DNA from 2 places in the Reyranella sp. GW821-FHT12G01 genome. Region 1 is predicted to be linked to the other one. Evidence: riboswitches for the same ligand, from Rfam matches in the RefSeq annotation. Region 1 holds a riboswitch; the other holds the start of a gene.
The links. Region 1 has a riboswitch for S-adenosylmethionine ahead of metX (homoserine O-acetyltransferase MetX). Riboswitches for the same ligand answer to the same signal wherever they lie in the genome.

Region 1 (4,227 bases):
CTCGGCACGGTGATCCTGAAGGCGCTTTTAGCCGAAGCCGACGCGACAGGTCTCCCGGTCCGCCTCGAAGTCCTGACCGGCAGCAAGGTCGACCGCCTCTACCTGCGCCACGGCTTCGTGAAGCTGCGCGAAGACGCGATCGAGGGCTTTTACGAGCGTCTGCCCTCAAGCTAACCGTAAACTCAACAAAGACCTCATGCTGAGGAGGCCCGAAGGGCCGTCTCGAAGCATGGGCGCGAGCACCACGTCTGTTGCCCATCCTTCGAGACGCACGCCTGCGGCATGCTCCTCAGGATGAGGTGGTGCGGGTGAACGTGAAGCGAAGAGCGCTCTAATCCCGCCGGAGCATGAACACCGCCTGTTCGCCGATCAGGTTGGCGAGCAGCGGTGGCAGGTTGATGCGGCGGCTCGTGCTGTTCAGCACGATCGACCGTTCGATGCGCACGCCCATCGTGCGGCAGAGCGCGCGGAAATCGTCGATGCTGCAGAGATGGATGTTGGGCGTGTCGTACCACTTGTAGGGCAGCGACGCGGTCTCGGGCATGCGGCCGCCGAACACCAGACGCAGCCGCACCTGCCAGTGCGCGAAGTTGGGGAACGAGACGATGGCGCGCTTGCCCACGCGCAGCATCTGCTTCAGCACCTCGCGCGGCTCGCGGGTGGCCTGAAGGGTCTGGCTCAGGATCACGTAGTCGAAGGCATCGTCGGGATAGTTGCGCAAGTCGGCATCGGCGTCGCCCTGGATCACCGACAGGCCGTTGGCCACGCAGGCATTCACGCCGGCCTGGCTGAGTTCCATGCCCCGCGCATCGACCTTCTTGGCGTTCGTCAGGTAGGCGAGCAGCGCGCCGTCGCCGCAGCCGACGTCGAGCGCGCGCGTGGCGGGCTCCACCATGTCGGCGATGAGCTGGAGATCGACGCGGATCGGCGCGTTCATGCCACGCCTCCCAAGCCGCGCACCGTGGCGGCGCCCTTCAGGAAGCCCGAGAGCGTGCGGAACATCTCGGGCTCGTCGAGCAGGAAGGCGTCGTGACCCTTGTCGCTGTCGACCTCGACGAACGACACATTGGCCGCCACGGCGTTCAGCGCATGCACGACCGTGCGGCTCTCGCGCGTCGGGAACAGCCAGTCGCTGGTGAAGCTCATCAGGCAGAAGCGCGTCGCCGAGCCCTTGAAGGCATTGGCCAGCACGCCGCCATGCTGGGCCGCGAGGTCGAAATAATCCATCGCGCGCGTGATGTAGAGATAGCTGTTGGCGTCGAAGCGATCGACGAAGGTCGAACCCTGGTGGCGCAGGTAGCTCTCGACCTGGAAGTCCGCATCGAAGCCGAAGCCCAGCGCGTTGCGGTTCTGCAGGGCGCGGCCGAACTTGCGCTGCAGCGCCTGCTCCGAAAGATAGGTGATGTGCGCGGTCATGCGGGCGACCGCGAGGCCGCGCGCCGGGTTGGTCTGGTGCAGGCGATAGTCGCCGCCCTTCCACTCCGGATCGGCCATGATCGCCTGACGGCCGACCTCATGGAACGCGATGTTCTGCGCCGAATGATGCGCCGCGCAGGCGATCGGCACCGCCGAGAAGACGCGCTTCGGGTAAGTGGCCGCCCATTCCAGCACCTGCATGCCGCCCATCGAGCCGCCGATGACGCAGAAGAGATCGGGAATGCCGAGATGGTCGATCAGCGCCGCCTGCACCCGCACCATGTCGCCAATGGTCACCACCGGGAAGCGCAGGTTCCAGGGCTGGCCGGTCGAAGGATCCTTGGCCTGCGGGCCGGTCGTGCCCATGCAATGGCCGAGCACGTTCACGCAGATGATGAAGTAGCGGGCCGGATCGAGGACCTTGCCGGCGCCGATCAGGCTCTCCCACCAGCCTTCCTTGCCGGTCACGGGATGCCGATCGGCGACGAACTGGTCGCAGGTCAGGGGATGGCAGACCAGCACGGCGTTCGACTTGTCGGCGTTCAGCTCGCCGTAGGTCTGGTAGGCCACGCGGTAAGGCCCGAGATCGACGCCGCAGTCGAGCCGCAGCGGCCGGTCCACGCCCAGGACCGCGTGGCGGCACTGGGCGAGCGCCTTGCGTTCGGCATCGGTGAGGTCGTCCAGCACAGTCCTCTCCAGGCAAAAACGCCAACGAAAAAGCCCCCGACCGGAAGGGCGGGGGCTTTTTCGAGCACTCCGACCTTTTAGCGGTGTTTAACGTGGCCGCAAGCCGGTCGGCTCAAATTCCACGGAGAGGCTCTATACGGTTGTAGGGGACGGGAGGCAAGCCTCTTGCGGTTTGTTTGCCTTTACGCGGGCAGTGCGGACGTAGTATCGCCGCTGCGCACAGGAAAAAACGGCCTAATGGACGCTCCAGATCTCGAAATCTTGCGGCAGGAAATCGATGCCATCGACACGGACCTGCACGGTCTGATCCGTCGCCGCTCGGAGGTCGTCGGGCTCATTTCCGCGACCAAGCCGTCGGGGGGTCTGGCCCTGCGTCCGGGGCGCGAGGCGCAGGTCCTGCGCAAGCGCCTGGCGGCGCATGACGGCCGGTTCCCGTCCGGCGCGATGTATCGCATGTGGCGTGAAATGATGAGCGCCTTCACGCTGATCCAGACGCCCGGCCTCAAGATCGCGATCTGCCGGCCCAACGACCAGCCCGGCTACTGGGATCTCGCGCGCGATCACTTCGGCTGCCAGATCCCATTCGTCGCCCACGACACGCCGGCCGGCGTGCTGGCCGCGGTGCGCGCCGCGCCGACGACCATCGGCGTCGTGCCCGCCCCGCTCGAAGCCGATTCGACGCCGTGGTGGCCGATGCTCGCCGGCAAGGACACGACCCTGCCGACCGTCATCGCGCGCCTGCCTTTCCTTTCCATGCCGAACGCGCGCGCGCGCGGCATCTCGGCCTTCGTGCTGGCCCGCATCGACGCCGAGCCCAGCGGTTCGGATCGCGCGCTGCTGGCAGTCGAGGCGAAGAACGGCCTCAGCCGCGACCGCATCGCCGCGGCGCTGGCCAAGGCGGGCCTCCCCGCCTTCACCTCGGCGCTGGACCAGGTTGTGGCCGGCGTGCATCACTATCTCGTCGAGGTGCCGGGCGTGATCGTCGACGACGATCCGCGCCTGCGCGAACTCGAAGCGGCCCTGGGACTGGAAAAGGGCTGTGCGGCGGCCATCGGCGCCTATGCCGTGCCGATCGATGCCAAGCCGTGATCTGAACTTTCGAAGGAGACTGGCATGAGCGCGCTCACCCCTCGTCCGGGCATCATGAAGATCGCGCCCTATGTGCCGGGCAAGGACTCGATCGACGGCAAGGAGACGATCGCCAAGCTCTCGTCCAACGAGGGCGCGCTGGGCCCGTCGCCCAAGGCGATGGCGGCCTATGCCAAGGCGGCCGCCGAGCTGCACCGCTATCCCGACGGCGACACCAGCAAGCTGCGCAAGGCGATCGGCCGCCACTTCGGCCTCGATCCGGCACGCATCGTCTGTGGCGCGGGCTCCGACGAGATCCTGAACCTGCTGGTCCGCGCCTACTGCGGCCCGGGCGACGAGCTGCTCTACAGCCAGTACGGCTTCCTGATGTACGCGATCAACGCGCTGGGCGTCGGCGCGACGCCGGTCGCAGCGCCGGCCAAGGATTACGGCAGCGACATCGACGCCCTGCTGGCCGCGGTTACGGACAAGACGCGCATCGTCTGCCTCGCCAACCCGAACAACCCGACCGGCACCTACGTCACCAAGGACGATGTGCGCCGCCTGCACGCCGGCCTGCCGAAGAACGTGCTGCTGATCATCGACGCGGCCTACGCCGAGTATGTCAGCAAGAACGACTACGAATCGGGCGTCGAGCTGGTCGACCAGGCCGAGAACGTGGTGATGACCCGCACCTTCTCGAAGATCTTCGGACTGGGCGGCCTGCGGCTCGGCTGGATGTACGGTCCGGCCGGCATCGTCGACGTGATGAGCCGGCTGCGCCAGCCGTTCAACGTCAACCTCGCGGCACAGATCGCGGGCGTCGCGGCGCTGGAGGACATCGCCCATACCGACGCCAGCCGCACCAACAACGACATCTGGCTGCCGTGGCTTAGCGCCGAGCTGGTGAAGCTCGGCCTGAAGCCGCTGCCGAGCGTCGGCAACTTCCTGCTGGTGGGCTTCGGTTCCAAGGAACGCGCAGCCGCCGCCAACGAGTGGATGATGAACGACGGCCTCATCCCGCGCCTCGTCGCAGGCTACGGCCTGCCCGAGCAT
Region 2 (4,227 bases), on a different contig from region 1:
GCATATACACATTGAGGCTTTGCCGGCGCAAGAAGCGGCGATAATCTCGGGTCCATGACAGCCGTCACGCCCCCGATCCGCCTGTCGCCCGCCGAGTGCACCTGTTTTCGCGTGCGCAGCGCGGCGCGCCGCGTCACCCAGATCTACAGCCGGCACCTCGCGCCGACCGGCCTGCGCATCTCGCAGTTCTCGCTGCTGGGCTACGTGATCTCGCGCGGCCCCGTCAGCATCACCGAACTGTCCGACCTCTTGGCCACCGATCGCACGACGCTGACGCGCAACCTGCGGCCGCTGCTGGCCTCGGGCGTGATCGAACGCGCGGCCGCAGGCGACAAGCGCCGGCACGAGCTGGTCGCGACCCTGGCCGGCCGCGCCTTGTTCAAGCGCGCCCTGCCGCTGTGGTCCGAGGCCGAGCAGGAAGTGCGCGATGCGATGGGTGCGAAGCTCACCGCCGATCTCCACGGCGCCCTCGACCGCTCGATGGAAAAGCTCGCGCCGCTTTAAAGACGAGGTCTCTCAACGGAGCGCGCAACTCCAGTTGCGCTCATACGTGGCCGACCATCGACGAAGCCTGAGCGCCACTGGAGTGGCGCGCTCCAGTGCAGCCGCTTAGACGTTCGCGGCGAAGAAACCCAGTTCGAGTTCCATCGCGCGGCGGTAGTTGGCGCGCACCGGTTCGCTGTCCGTCGCATGCAGGTCGAGCAGCGCTTCGAGCTGGGCGGCCAGCGCCTCGAAGCCCGGATCGGCGTAGGTCTTCACCCATTCCGAATAGAGCGGTGCGGCATTGTTGGCCGCCAGCGACCGGCCGAGGAAGGCGTAGAGGCGCATGCAGGGCGTCATGGCTGCGATCGTCTCGCCGAGATTGCCGCGTCGCGCCGTCTCCAAAAGGAAATCGACATAGGCGCGCGTCGCCTCGACCGGCGCGACGCCCGACAGGTCGACCTGCCAGCGCTCGGCGTAGCTCTTGTGCAGCTTCAGCTCCTGCAGGACGCCGGCGATCAGCCCGGCGAAACCGTACAGGTCCTCCCTCGCGCGCGAGTTGGCGAGGCAGAAGGCATAGGCGCGCGCGAACGCCTCAAGGAAATAGGCGTCCTGCGCGACATAGCCCTTGAAGCACTGGATCGGCAGCGAGCCGTCCCGCAGCCCGCGCACGAAGCCGTGCGACAGGATGCGGTTGGCTAGGTCGGCGTTCGCCGCCCACAGATCAGCCGAGAGCGGCACGCATTGTACTCCAGCTATCGTTTAAGTCAGCCGCCGAGCGCCTGCACGAGATCGCCGATCAGGTCCTCGGCATCCTCGAGGCCGACCGAGAGGCGGACGGTGCCGTCGGTGATGCCGAGCTTCGCGCGCTCCTCGGCGCCGATACGCATGTGCGTCGTCGTCGCCGGATGCGTGATGAGGCTCTTCGCATCGCCCAGGTTGTTGGAGATGTCGACGATCTGCAGGCGGTTCAGCGTCTCGAAGGCGGCCCACTTGCCGGCCTTGAGATCGAACGTCACCACGCCGCCGAAGTCGGACATCTGCTTGGCCGCCAGCGCATGCTGCGGATGGTCGGGGCGGCCCGGATAGAGCACGCGGCCGATCGCGGGATGCGCGGCCAGCGCGTCGGCGACGCGGCGGGCATTGGCGCAATGGCGCTCGACCCGCAGGCCGAGCGTCTCCAGGCCTTTCACCAGCACCCAGGCGTTGAACGGGCTGAGCGACGGGCCGGTGTTGCGGATGATCGGCTGCAGCTTCTCGAGGATGAACTCCTTCGAGCCCAGCACGGCGCCGCCCAGGGTGCGGCCCTGGCCGTCGATGTACTTGGTGGCCGAGTGGACCACGACGTCGGCGCCGAACTCGAGCGGGCGCTGCAGGATCGGCGTGGCGAAGGCGTTGTCGAGCACGACCTTGGCGCCGGCCTTGTGCGCGAGATCGCACACCGCCTTCACGTCGACGATGTCGAGCATCGGGTTCGAGGGCGATTCGAACAGCACGGCCTGGGTCGGCTTGGAGAGCGCCTTCTCCCACTGCGCGAGGTCGCCGCCGTCCACGAGCTCGCTCTGGATGCCGTACTTCGGCAGCAGCTCGGCCACGATGTAGTGGCAGGAGCCGAAGAGTTGGCGGGCTGCCACGATGCGGTCGCCCGACTTGAGCAGCGCCAGCAGCGCGAAGAACACCGCCGACATGCCGGTCGAAGTGGCGCGACAGGCCTCGGCGCCTTCGAGCGCCGCCAGCCGGTTCTCGAACATGGTGACGGTCGGATTGCCGAAGCGGGAATACTGGTAGTGGTTGCTCTCGCCCTTGAAGGTGGCCTCGGCCTCCTCCGCGCTCGAATAGGCGTAGCCCGAGGTCAGGAACAGCGCTTCCGACGTCTCGTCGAAATTGCTGCGGACCTGGCCGCCGCGCACAGCGCGGGTCTGGGTGCGCCACTTGGTGGTATCGGCCTGAGCCTTCTTCTTCGGAATCGATCCGTCCATCACACTTCTCCTCTTCGTCGCGCGCCCTTTCCCGGCGACGCAAACGAAAAACCCCCGACCTGGAAGGACGGGGGTTTTGCGTGAACCTCCGACCTTTTAGCGATGTTTAACGTGGTCGCAAGCCGGTCGGCTCAAATCTCCACGGACCGCCTCTATAAGGGCGGCGGTCGTCGGGCGCAAGCTAGTGCTTCATCACGTGAACGCGGAAGGCGTCCGAACCGCCGTGACGTTGAAGCGCCGATGAGGTGAGAGACCGCCATGAGCACGGATCGATAGGCACTCCGATCGCTACGCCGCCGACACCAACGCGGCTACCGCTTGCGTCACCAGCTAAACAGGGCGCAGCATGCGCCCAACAGGCTGGAATAAGATCGGAATAATTACTATTGATTTTGCCAGCCACCTCGGTATCTTGCTGAACAATAAGGATTATCCGGCGGTCCGATAAAATGGCATTTCGTCCGAAAGAGCAAGCTGAGAAGGAGTTGGCGCCCTATTTTCCTATTTTCGCAGACGCCATAACCGAGGCGTCGCGTAAGCTCTGGAAGCGCGCCGACAATCATATCCTTGAGCCCGGCACGCGGACGCGTGTTCTGCGGGACTATGTAGCCAACGAACTACGAATTGCTCTGGACGGTAAGCCCCGAATCAAGATTACCGAGGAAAACCAAACAACCTTCTTCTGCATCGATCAGAATTGGATATTCCAGGTTCACAAGCTCGACGAAGGCAACGAAGTCGCAAAGAATTTCAATCAGACCTCGATGGATCTGCGATCAAACAAAGTGAGGCAAGAAACGCTTCCGAACCTCCCAGCGAAGGCGACCATTCTGTTTTTGGGGTACGTGCCCAATACAGCCGACCCGGCGTGTCCAGATATTCGTCTATTTTGCCCGGGATCTGGAGAAGAAACTTGGGTGATTTCGCTTGGCATTGCCCCGGCCGAACAGCTGCACGAAATCACGCCGGTGACTCCGCCGACCGATGATCCCGACGAGGGCACACGAGTAGTTGCCAAAAAACAACCTGCTGACCGCAAGCGCGATAACAGTTAATCGGTGAGCGTTATGGGTTTGTTTAATGCCGCCATGTTGACCGTGGCTCGGCAGCTGCGAGGATTCTCGCAGACCGAGCTCGCAAAGGCTCTGCATATTTCACAGAGCAAGGTATCCAAAATTGAAGCCGGCATCGTTGTGCCAGAAGAAGCGCTCGTCCATGCGATGAGCAGTGTGCTGCAGCTTAGACCACACTTTTTTACGAGAGAGGGGCAATTGCGGCCGCCACAGGCCAGCTATCATCGCAAGAGGAAGAAGCTCACCGCGACGGAGTGGGATCGGATCAATGCCAAGGCCGAGCTTTACCGCTTCTCGATAGAAAGCCTTTTGCGATCAGTTGAGCTGGTCCCGACCAAGGTCCCGCCACCCTCTATTGACCCTGATCAATACGATGGGAAAATCGACGAGATCGCGGCGGCAGTGCGCCAAGCCTGGATGCTGCCGCGAGGTCCCGTTTCCAATGTCGTAAAGACAATCGAAGATTCGGGCATCCTGATTGTGCCCTTCGATTTCGGTTCGGATCTTATCGATGCATTTTGCCAGCATGGCGTCGATCGGATCCCGCCCCTGATCTTTCTCAATTCACGCGTCAAAGCCAAAGACCGACTGCGCTACTCCTTACTGCATGAGGTTGGGCATCTCTGCATGCACTCAATTCCCAACCCCGAACAAGAAGACGAAGCGAACCAGTTTGCCGCTGCCTTCTTGATGCC

Region 2: linked by a shared signal. The riboswitch ahead of AC1RP5_RS27985 (O-succinylhomoserine sulfhydrylase) and the one ahead of metX (homoserine O-acetyltransferase MetX) in region 1 are both predicted to bind S-adenosylmethionine.

Annotation. Positions count from the first base shown of each region.
Region 1 is NZ_JBXAPV010000001.1:1,007,855-1,012,081, reverse strand. It holds gene AC1RP5_RS04980 (GNAT family N-acetyltransferase) at 1-174, shown strand, start outside; gene metW (methionine biosynthesis protein MetW) at 332-937, opposite strand; gene metX (homoserine O-acetyltransferase MetX) at 934-2,100, opposite strand; SAM riboswitch at 2,161-2,236, opposite strand; gene AC1RP5_RS04965 (chorismate mutase) at 2,341-3,192, shown strand; gene hisC (histidinol-phosphate transaminase) at 3,217-4,227, shown strand, end outside.
Region 2 is NZ_JBXAPV010000003.1:620,963-625,189, forward strand. It holds gene AC1RP5_RS27975 (MarR family winged helix-turn-helix transcriptional regulator) at 55-504, shown strand; gene AC1RP5_RS27980 (TenA family protein) at 610-1,221, opposite strand; gene AC1RP5_RS27985 (O-succinylhomoserine sulfhydrylase) at 1,248-2,459, opposite strand; SAM riboswitch at 2,536-2,612, opposite strand; gene AC1RP5_RS27990 (hypothetical protein) at 2,909-3,514, shown strand; gene AC1RP5_RS27995 (helix-turn-helix domain-containing protein) at 3,527-4,227, shown strand, end outside.